DNA from 2 places in the Cobetia sp. 1CM21F genome. Region 1 is predicted to be linked to the other one. Evidence: riboswitches for the same ligand, from Rfam matches in the RefSeq annotation. Region 1 holds a riboswitch; the other holds the start of a gene.
The links. Region 1 has a riboswitch for thiamine pyrophosphate ahead of MSG32_RS08030 (ABC transporter ATP-binding protein). Riboswitches for the same ligand answer to the same signal wherever they lie in the genome.

Region 1 (4,326 bases):
CAGCTGATGAACCACAGCTCGCGCCAGCGGAAGCGGAAGAACGGCTTGAGACACAGGATGACCGCCAGCGGGCGCACCACCAGAATCAGCGCCACGCTGAGGATGGCGGCCGGCAGCGCGAACTGCAGCATGGTCGAGGGCGAGACCAAAAGGCCCAGCATCAGGAACAGCACGATCTGCGAGAGATGCGCCATACCATCATGCACCGGCAGGATGTGCTCCAGATGCCGCCCGGGGTGATTGCCGATCATCAGGCCACACAGATAGATGGCAAGGAAACCGCTGCCACCCATCTCGTTGGTGGTGGCGAAGAGGCTCAGGCCCAGCGCCAGCGCCAGCAGCGAATAGAGGCCGGGCGCGAGGTCCAGATAGCGCATCAGACGGGCGATCAGCCAGCCGCCGGCGATCCCCATGGCGGCGCCGACACCGAACTGCAGCAGGAAGCTCATGATGCCCGACGCGACGCCGGAGAGCTGACCGGTCAGGATCTCGGCCAGCGTGATGGTCAGGAAGATCGCCATCGGGTCGTTGGTGCCGGACTCGATTTCCAGCGTCGCACCGACACGCTCATTGAGGTGAACGCCCTGACCGCCCAGCAGCGAGAAGACCGCCGCGGCATCGGTGGAGCCGACGATGGCCCCGACCAGCAGGCCTTCGATCAGGGTGAGATCAAACAGCCACATGGCCAGAAGGCCCACCAGGCCGCTGGTCATGAAGACCCCGACGGTGGCCAGCACCAGCGCCGGCTTCAGGCCGGCACGAAACGTGGACAGCCGCGTGCGCAGGCCGCCATCGAGCAGGATGAGCGCCAGCGCCAGGTTGCCGATCATGTAAGCGGATGAGGCGTCATCGAACTGGATGCCCAGCACGCCATCTTCACCCGCCAGCATGCCAAGGCCGAGGAACAGCAGTAGCAGCGGCATGCCAAGACGCGCCGAGACGCGGCTGGCCAACACGCTCAAGGCGATCAGCGTGCCTGCCAGCAAGAAATAATAATTCAGGTTCTCTACCACGAGTGCTCCCCCGCCAAGCCCTACATCAGATCTCGAGTGACGTCCACGACGACTCACCCACAGTATTCCATGTCAGCGATGGGGCTGCAGAGAAATTTCACACCTTTCATGTACTTGCAGCGTGCAGCACGCGGATTTCACGCCAGGCTGCGCGGCGAGACCCAGGCAGGGGCTGCCGCAAGCTCAGCATAGGACCGCGGGCCGAAGGCCTCCATCGCCCACAACAGCGCACGGCACAGCTCACGCTGGCCATCGAGATCGATCATGCGCCCATGGCGCGAATAGCCCTTCATAAAGGCCTGACGCTGCTCCGGCGTTTCCAGCAGCAACTCCACCAGCGCCCAGTCGAACTCGATCGGCGCCCACACCAGCGCTTCCCAATCGCTCCATACCCAGCCGGTGGCGGCGCACAGATATTGATCGGCGCGCATGTCCGGCAGACACCACACCGCGCGAGTCGGTGCCGGGAAGGTGCGCTTGAGCAGCGTGCCAAGCTCCGCGCGACGCGGGTGATGGGCGAGAAAGCGCGTGACGCGGGTATTCCAGTGCAATAGCGGCATCGGCTGCGCCAGCGGCTGACCGAAGCCCGACAGCGTATCCTGATGCAGGCGACCGAGCTGGTCGCCCAGCAGCTCACAGAAGGTGATGCTGAGATCACTCGGCTGCCCGCTGGACCACGGCAGGTGCCAGATGGGCGCGCCATCGAGACGCCCGAGAAAGGTCAGGGGCAGTGGCGGAATCGGCAGGCGCGCGGGCAAGGCGCCCGCCAGTCGCGTCAGCCCCTCCGGCGTCGCCCAGCGATCGGCGCCGAAGACCCCGCGCATGGCGCGCCAGAAGGGGTCATGGTCTGGCCCGGTGCGCGCCAGCTTGATGAGGCCGGGCGTGCCGCCACGCTGGCGCCATAGCCAGTTGGCGCTATCCGGCCAGGCGAGTGCCAACGGCTCAAGGGGTTGACCCAGATAGGTCGAGAGCCGGCGGGTCAGTGACTCCTCGGGCCAGCCCCTGGGCACGGGACGCGGCTCGCCCACGGCCTCAGCCGTGCTCGGCCGCCGTGGGGGAACGGGATAACTGGAACAGGTCGAGAGATCCGGTGTGTCGGGCATGATGATCTCCTTGGGCTACACGTCTTGTTACAGTAAAGCTCAGCATACCCAAGGCGTGGCACATCGGCATAGTCCGTTTCGCACGCCACCTCTGCCCTGCCCACCTCTGCCCTGCTCACCGGACCCGCCCCCCGCCCCTGACCCGCGTCGGACAAGACACCGGCAAGAGAGTGACGTTACACTGTCGACCTGGATGGGGGTGCCCGAGGATGGGCTGAGAGCCGCAGCGATACGTCGCGCGACAACCCCTGGAACCTGATCCGGTTGATACCGGCGGAGGGAATCCCCGACGCGTGCCCTGCATGGCGCGTCACCTGCTTCCTCCTGCCGGCACGCCGCCTGACCACGGAATTGCCTGTGTCGCTGGGACTCACCCTCAACAACGCACGAATCGATTACGCCGGCCACACGCTGTTCCGCGATATCTCCGCGCGTCTGGAAGCCGGTAGCTGGACGGCACTGCTGGGACGCTCCGGCTGCGGCAAGAGTTCGCTGCTGCGCCTGCTGGCCGGTCTGGAGATGTCAGATCTCCACCAGCTCGACCTCGCCACCGATGACGGTCAGCCGCTGACCGACCGCGTGGCCTGGATGGCGCAGCAGGACCTGCTGCTGCCGTGGCGGCGCGTCATCGACAACCTGTGGCTGGGCGATGACCTGCGCCGGCGGCCGCGCAATCGCAAACTCGCTCATGAACTGCTGGCCGCGGTCGGGCTCGAGGGCCGTGAGCAGGCCTGGCCGGACGCCCTCTCCGGCGGTCAGCGCCAGCGCGTCGCCCTCGCCCGCACGCTCTACCAGCAGGCGCCGGTCGTGATGATGGACGAGCCATTCTCGGCGGTGGATGCCATCACCCGTCTGGAGCTGCATGATCTGGCCAGCCGCCTGCTCAAGGGCCGCACCGTCCTGATGGTGACCCATGACCCGCTGGAGGCATTGCGCCTCGCCGATCAACTGCTGGTGCTGCGCCCGTCGAGCCTCCCGGGTCACGGCGCCGAGCTGGAACGCCTGCCGGGGCTTGGCGCCGCACGCCCGGTGCCGCTGGATGACCCGGCCCTGCCACCGGCGCAGGCGCAACTGATCGCCCGCCTGCGTGATAGCGAGGAGGCCGCATGAAACGTCTGCACGCCATGCGTCACCTCGTCATCAGCGCGCTGCTCCTGCTGGGGCTTTGGCAGCTGGTCATTGCCGTTACCGCCGTACCGCCCTACATTCTGCCCACGCCGCAGGCCGTGCTCGAGGTGCTGATCCAGAAGGCGCCGCTGCTGGCCCATCACGCTGGCGTCACCATCAGCGAGATACTGGCCGGGCTGGTGCTGGGCATTCTGCTCGGCCTTGCCACCGCGCTGGCGCTGGCCTTCATTCCCCGCCTGCGCCGCACCCTGCTGCCGATGCTGCTGATCAGCCAGGTGATACCGCTGTTCGCGATCGCGCCGCTGCTGGTGCTGTGGCTCGGCTATGACATGCTGTCCAAGGTGGTGATGGCGACGCTGATCATCTATTTCCCGGTCGCCTCCACCGGCTACGACGGCCTGCGCCAGACCCAGCAGGGCTGGCTGGATCTTGCCCATACCCTGGGTGCCAGCCCATGGCGCCGGCTGATCCACATCCAGTTGCCCGCCGCGCTGCCGGCACTGGCCTCCGGCATTCGCATGGCCGCGACCGCCGCCCCCATCGGCGCCGTCATCGGGGAATGGGCCGGTGCCAGTCAGGGGCTGGGCTATCTGATGCTCAACGCCAACGCGCGCATGGAAATCGACCTGATGTTCGCCGCCCTGCTGGTGCTGGTCGCCTTCTCCCTGCTGCTCTATTTCTCGCTGGATGCGCTGCTGCGCGCCCTGATGCCCTGGCACCGCGACCGGCTGACACGCCTGAGCTGACACGCCGGGGCTTCGAGTAACTACCGCAAGACCGCAAGATCGCGTAACCGAAAGACGCAACGACGCTCGACACAAATTGCATGAGCCTGACGACTGCCGCCCACGAACGGCAGCACCACTACCCTGTGATCACAAGGAACTCCGCCATGTCTCTTTCGTCATCGGCGCCACGGCGCAAAGCGCAGCCGACACGTTCACCACGTGCCTCGCTGCTGTCCACCGCCTTCGCCACCCTGCTGACCACGCTGTGCCTGAGCAGCCTGCCAGCCACCGCCATGTCGGCCCACGCCGCCGAGGCAGAACCCGCCACCAGCACCCAGTCAGCGCCGGAAATCG
Region 2 (4,326 bases), on a different contig from region 1:
CGTTGCCTACCTTGCCCACAGCTTATGCCGCGTCAGAGGTGCGCCCGACTCTCATCATCTTCGGTCGCCTGCCCATCGCCGGCCACTGCAAGACACGCCTGATCCCCGCACTCGGCCCCGAGGGCGCAGCTCGACTCTATGCGCGGATGCTGAGCCATATCGTTGACCACGCCTGCGCCGCGCGCCTCGGCAAGGTCGTGGTGATGCTGACGGCCTCTGCCGAGTCGTCGAGTCAGGCACCTGAACAGGCGGCTTTGCGGGCAGCGCTGGAAGCCCGGCTGCGAAGCGTTGTCGATGCCTCTGCCGACCTCACCTTCGAGGCACAGCCGCAGGGGGAGCTCGGTGAGCGAATGTCCCGGGCCATGGCCCGACATCTGCCCGAGGGGCCGGTGTTGCTGATGGGCTCCGACCTGCCGGCGCTGGACAGCCAGCGGCTGCGCGAGGCAGCCCACAGACTGCGCACTCACGACGCGGTGCTGCAGCCCACCGACGATGGCGGCTATGGCTTGATTGGCCTCAAGGCGCCCTGCCCGCAAGCCTTCCTGCTGCCCCGCTGGTGCCATGCCCATGTTTGCCGGGACACTCTGGCGCTGCTGGCACGGGCGGGGAGAACGGCCGCTTGCCTGCCGATCAGCTGGGATGTCGATGAGCCACGTGACCTTGCGCGACTGGCGCGCCACCTGCCGGCACTCATGGCCGACCTTGCCGCTTGAGACTTTCCATGAACCCGCTCACGGCTTTCTACAAACCCGCTTGAGGCTCTTCACACGTTCGGCATGCCTCCCAAAGTCGTATGCATTTTTGCTCACACTGCCCTTCTTCTGCGCTGCAGGGCTGTTACACTCGCTGCATCGTGACTCATATGTCACAGCTTGACGGGGTGCCGGTAAGACCGGCTGAGATGTCATGCGCAGGCGATGTCCTTGCGTGAATGACGATCCCGCCGAACCTGATCCGGCTAGTACCGGCGTAGGGATCAAGCGCGAAGCGATGCCACTCGATATCGTCACCACTTTCTCACGGTGACTGTCGGCACCTCCCCCGCTTTTCCCCTGCTCCTGTTCCGGTACTGGCCATGCTTGCGCCAGAGACCTGTCGCCCCATCACGGGTCGTCAGCACGCTCACCGAGGGATGCGTCATGCCTAGTTTCAACGACCTGACCAGTGCCTGCGCCGAGGAATGGCGTGACTATCTCGAGCACGACTTCGTTCGCCAGCTGGGCGAAGGTCGTCTGCCGGAGGAGTCCTTCCGCCATTACCTGCAGCAGGACTACCTGTTCCTGATCCACTTCGCACGTGCCTGGGCGCTGGCCGCCTACAAGAGCCGCACCCTCGCGGAGCTGCGTCAGGCCACGGCCAGTCTCGACACCATCCTCAATACCGAGCTCGATCTGCATATCGGCTACTGCAGCGAGTGGGGCATCAGCGAGGATGACCTGAGCGAGCTGCCGGAATCCCGCGCTACCCTGGCCTATACCCGTTACGTGCTCGATTGCGGCCAGCGCGGCGACCTGCTCGATCTGCACGTGGCGCTCGCGCCCTGCCTGATCGGCTACGGCGAGATCGCCGAGTGGCTGCTCGATCAGGACACCACCGAGATCGAGAACAATCCGTACGCGGACTGGATCGCGATGTACTCAAGCGATGACTTCAAGGAAGCCGTCGAAGCCGAACGTGAATGGCTGGATGCGCGACTCTCGGAAGTCTCGGAGCGCCGACTGGGTGAACTGGTCGATGTCTTCCGGGACGCCACGCGACTCGAGATCGACTTCTGGCAGATGGGCCTCGATCGCGCTTGAGGCATGACAGACTGACGTCCCGGCGCTCGCCATGAGCCGCTCGGGATGACGCCATCCTCCGTGGATGGCATGGCTGACAGGCCAACAGAGCCTGGATGCGAGAATGCTCCCCGTGGCAAGCCTGACGCTTCGGGCAACACCCTCGCATTGAAATCTGAACACGCTTGACGGGGTGCCGGTGGAACCGGCTGAGATCCTGCATGCATGCTTCGCCGCCCTGACGCGCGAGCTTGCCAGCAAGGGGTCCCGTGGAACCTGAACCGGTTAGGACCGGCGTAGGAATCAAGCTGATGGCCAGCCGCTGCGCGCGGCCGCCTCGCTCCCGGGCCACCTGTTGGCAAGGAGTCGGCGACGACCATCCTCTCCCTGCGCACGGTCTTCCCATGATGACGTCAGCCGTGACGTCGCCCTTTGAGGAGACCTGCATGAGCACTGCCCCGACGACACAAGACCCGCAAACCACCAACGCCGCCGAGTCACCGCTCGCCTCGCAGCCTGAGGCTGCCCCCAAGGCACGCGCGCGTGCCGGTCGCAAGGATGGCAGCCGCCACCTCGCCAGCGAAGCACAGGTCGACGCCGCCGCCATCGCGCCGCTGAGCGGCTCGCGCAAGATCTATATCGAAGGCTCCCGTCCGGACATCCGCGTGCCCATGCGCGAGATCGGCTGCTCGCCGACCCAGACCTCCAGCGGCCTGGAAGAGAACCCGCCGATCGTCGTCTACGATACCTCCGGCCCCTACACCGATCCGGCGGTCGAGATCGACATCCGCCGGGGCCTGGCGCCGCTGCGCGAGCAGTGGATCGAGGAACGCGGTGATACCGAACAGCTCAATCAACTGAGCAGTGAATATGGCCGCGTGCGCCAGGCCGACCTGCGCCTGTCGTCCCTGCGCTTCGAGCTGGACCACCGCCCGCGTCGCGCCCTGCCGGGCAAGAATGTCACCCAGCTGCACTACGCGCGCCAGGGCATCATCACCCCCGAGATGGAATACATCGCGATTCGCGAGAATCAGCGTCGTATCGCGCTGCGTGAGGAATATCAGGGCAGCGAATCCGTCGAGAGCATTCTGGGCCACCAGCACCCGGGCCACAGCTTCGGCGCCAACCTGCCCGACGAGATCACCGCCGAATTCGTGCGTGAGGAAGTCGCGCGCGGCCGCGCGATCATTCCCGCCAACATCAATCACCCGGAAAGCGAGCCGATGATCATCGGTCGCAACTTCCTGGTGAAGGTCAACGGCAACCTGGGTAACTCGGCGGTCACCTCCTCCATCGAGGAAGAGGTCGACAAGATGACCTGGGCGATCCGCTGGGGTTCCGACACCGTGATGGACCTCTCGACAGGCGCCAACATCCACGAGACCCGTGAATGGATTCTGCGCAATTCTCCCGTGCCCATCGGCACGGTGCCGATCTATCAGGCGCTGGAGAAGGTCGATGGCGTGGCCGAGAACCTCGATTGGGAGATCTTCCGCGACACGCTGATCGAGCAGGCCGAGCAAGGCGTCGACTACTTCACCATCCACGCCGGCGTCCTGCTGCGCTATGTGCCACTGACCGCCAGCCGCGTGACCGGCATCGTCTCGCGCGGCGGCTCGATCATGGCCAAGTGGTGTCTGGCGCATCACGAGGAAAGCTTCCTCTATCGCCACTTCGAGGACATCTGCGAGATCTGCAAGGCCTACGACATCAGCCTGTCACTGGGCGATGGCCTGCGCCCGGGCTCGGTGGCCGATGCCAATGACGCCGCCCAGTTCGGTGAGCTCGAGACGCTCGGCGAGCTGACGAAGATCGCCTGGCAGCACGATGTCCAGGTCATGATCGAAGGCCCGGGTCACGTGCCGATGCACCTGATCAAGGAGAACATGGACAAGCAGCTCAGCGAGTGTGACGAGGCGCCCTTCTACACCCTCGGCCCGCTGACCACCGACATCGCCCCGGGCTACGACCACATCACCTCCGGCATCGGCGCCGCGATGATCGGCTGGTTCGGCTGCGCCATGCTCTGCTACGTGACCCCCAAGGAGCACCTGGGCCTGCCCAACAAGGACGACGTCAAGACCGGCATCATCACCTACAAGATCGCCGCACATGCCGCCGATCTGGCCAAGGGCCATCCGGGCGCGCAACGCCGTGACAATGCGCTCTCAAAGGCACGCTTCGAGTTCCGCTGGGAAGACCAGTTCAATCTGGGCCTGGACCCGGACACCGCGCGCAGCTTCCACGACGAGACGCTGCCCAAGGACTCGGCCAAGGTCGCCCACTTCTGCTCCATGTGCGGGCCGAAGTTCTGCTCGATGAAGATCACCCAGGAAGTGCGTGATTACGCCAACGAACATGGCCTGACCGGCGATGCCGACAGCGTGATGGCCGGCATGCAGGAGCAGGCCGACAAGTTCAAGCGTGAAGGCAGCCAGCTCTATCAGGAGGTGTAGGCAAGCGCCTGACACACAGGAAGGATGACTTTCCGAGCGACACAAAAAACGCCCCGACCAGTGATGGTCGGGGCGTTTTCGTCACATCCTGC

Region 2: another riboswitch for thiamine pyrophosphate. It lies ahead of thiC (phosphomethylpyrimidine synthase ThiC); the one in region 1 lies ahead of MSG32_RS08030 (ABC transporter ATP-binding protein).

What each region holds. Positions count from the first base shown of each region.
Region 1 covers NZ_JALNTQ010000002.1:560,839-565,164, forward strand. The annotation lists gene MSG32_RS08020 (potassium/proton antiporter) at 1-1,013, opposite strand, end outside; gene MSG32_RS08025 (hypothetical protein) at 1,151-2,116, opposite strand; TPP riboswitch at 2,302-2,415, shown strand; gene MSG32_RS08030 (ABC transporter ATP-binding protein) at 2,474-3,226, shown strand; gene MSG32_RS08035 (ABC transporter permease) at 3,223-3,990, shown strand; gene MSG32_RS08040 (ABC transporter substrate-binding protein) at 4,137-4,326, shown strand, end outside.
Region 2 covers NZ_JALNTQ010000001.1:199,056-203,381, reverse strand. The annotation lists gene MSG32_RS00790 (TIGR04282 family arsenosugar biosynthesis glycosyltransferase) at 12-713, shown strand; TPP riboswitch at 867-993, shown strand; gene tenA (thiaminase II) at 1,140-1,799, shown strand; TPP riboswitch at 1,958-2,098, shown strand; gene thiC (phosphomethylpyrimidine synthase ThiC) at 2,225-4,234, shown strand.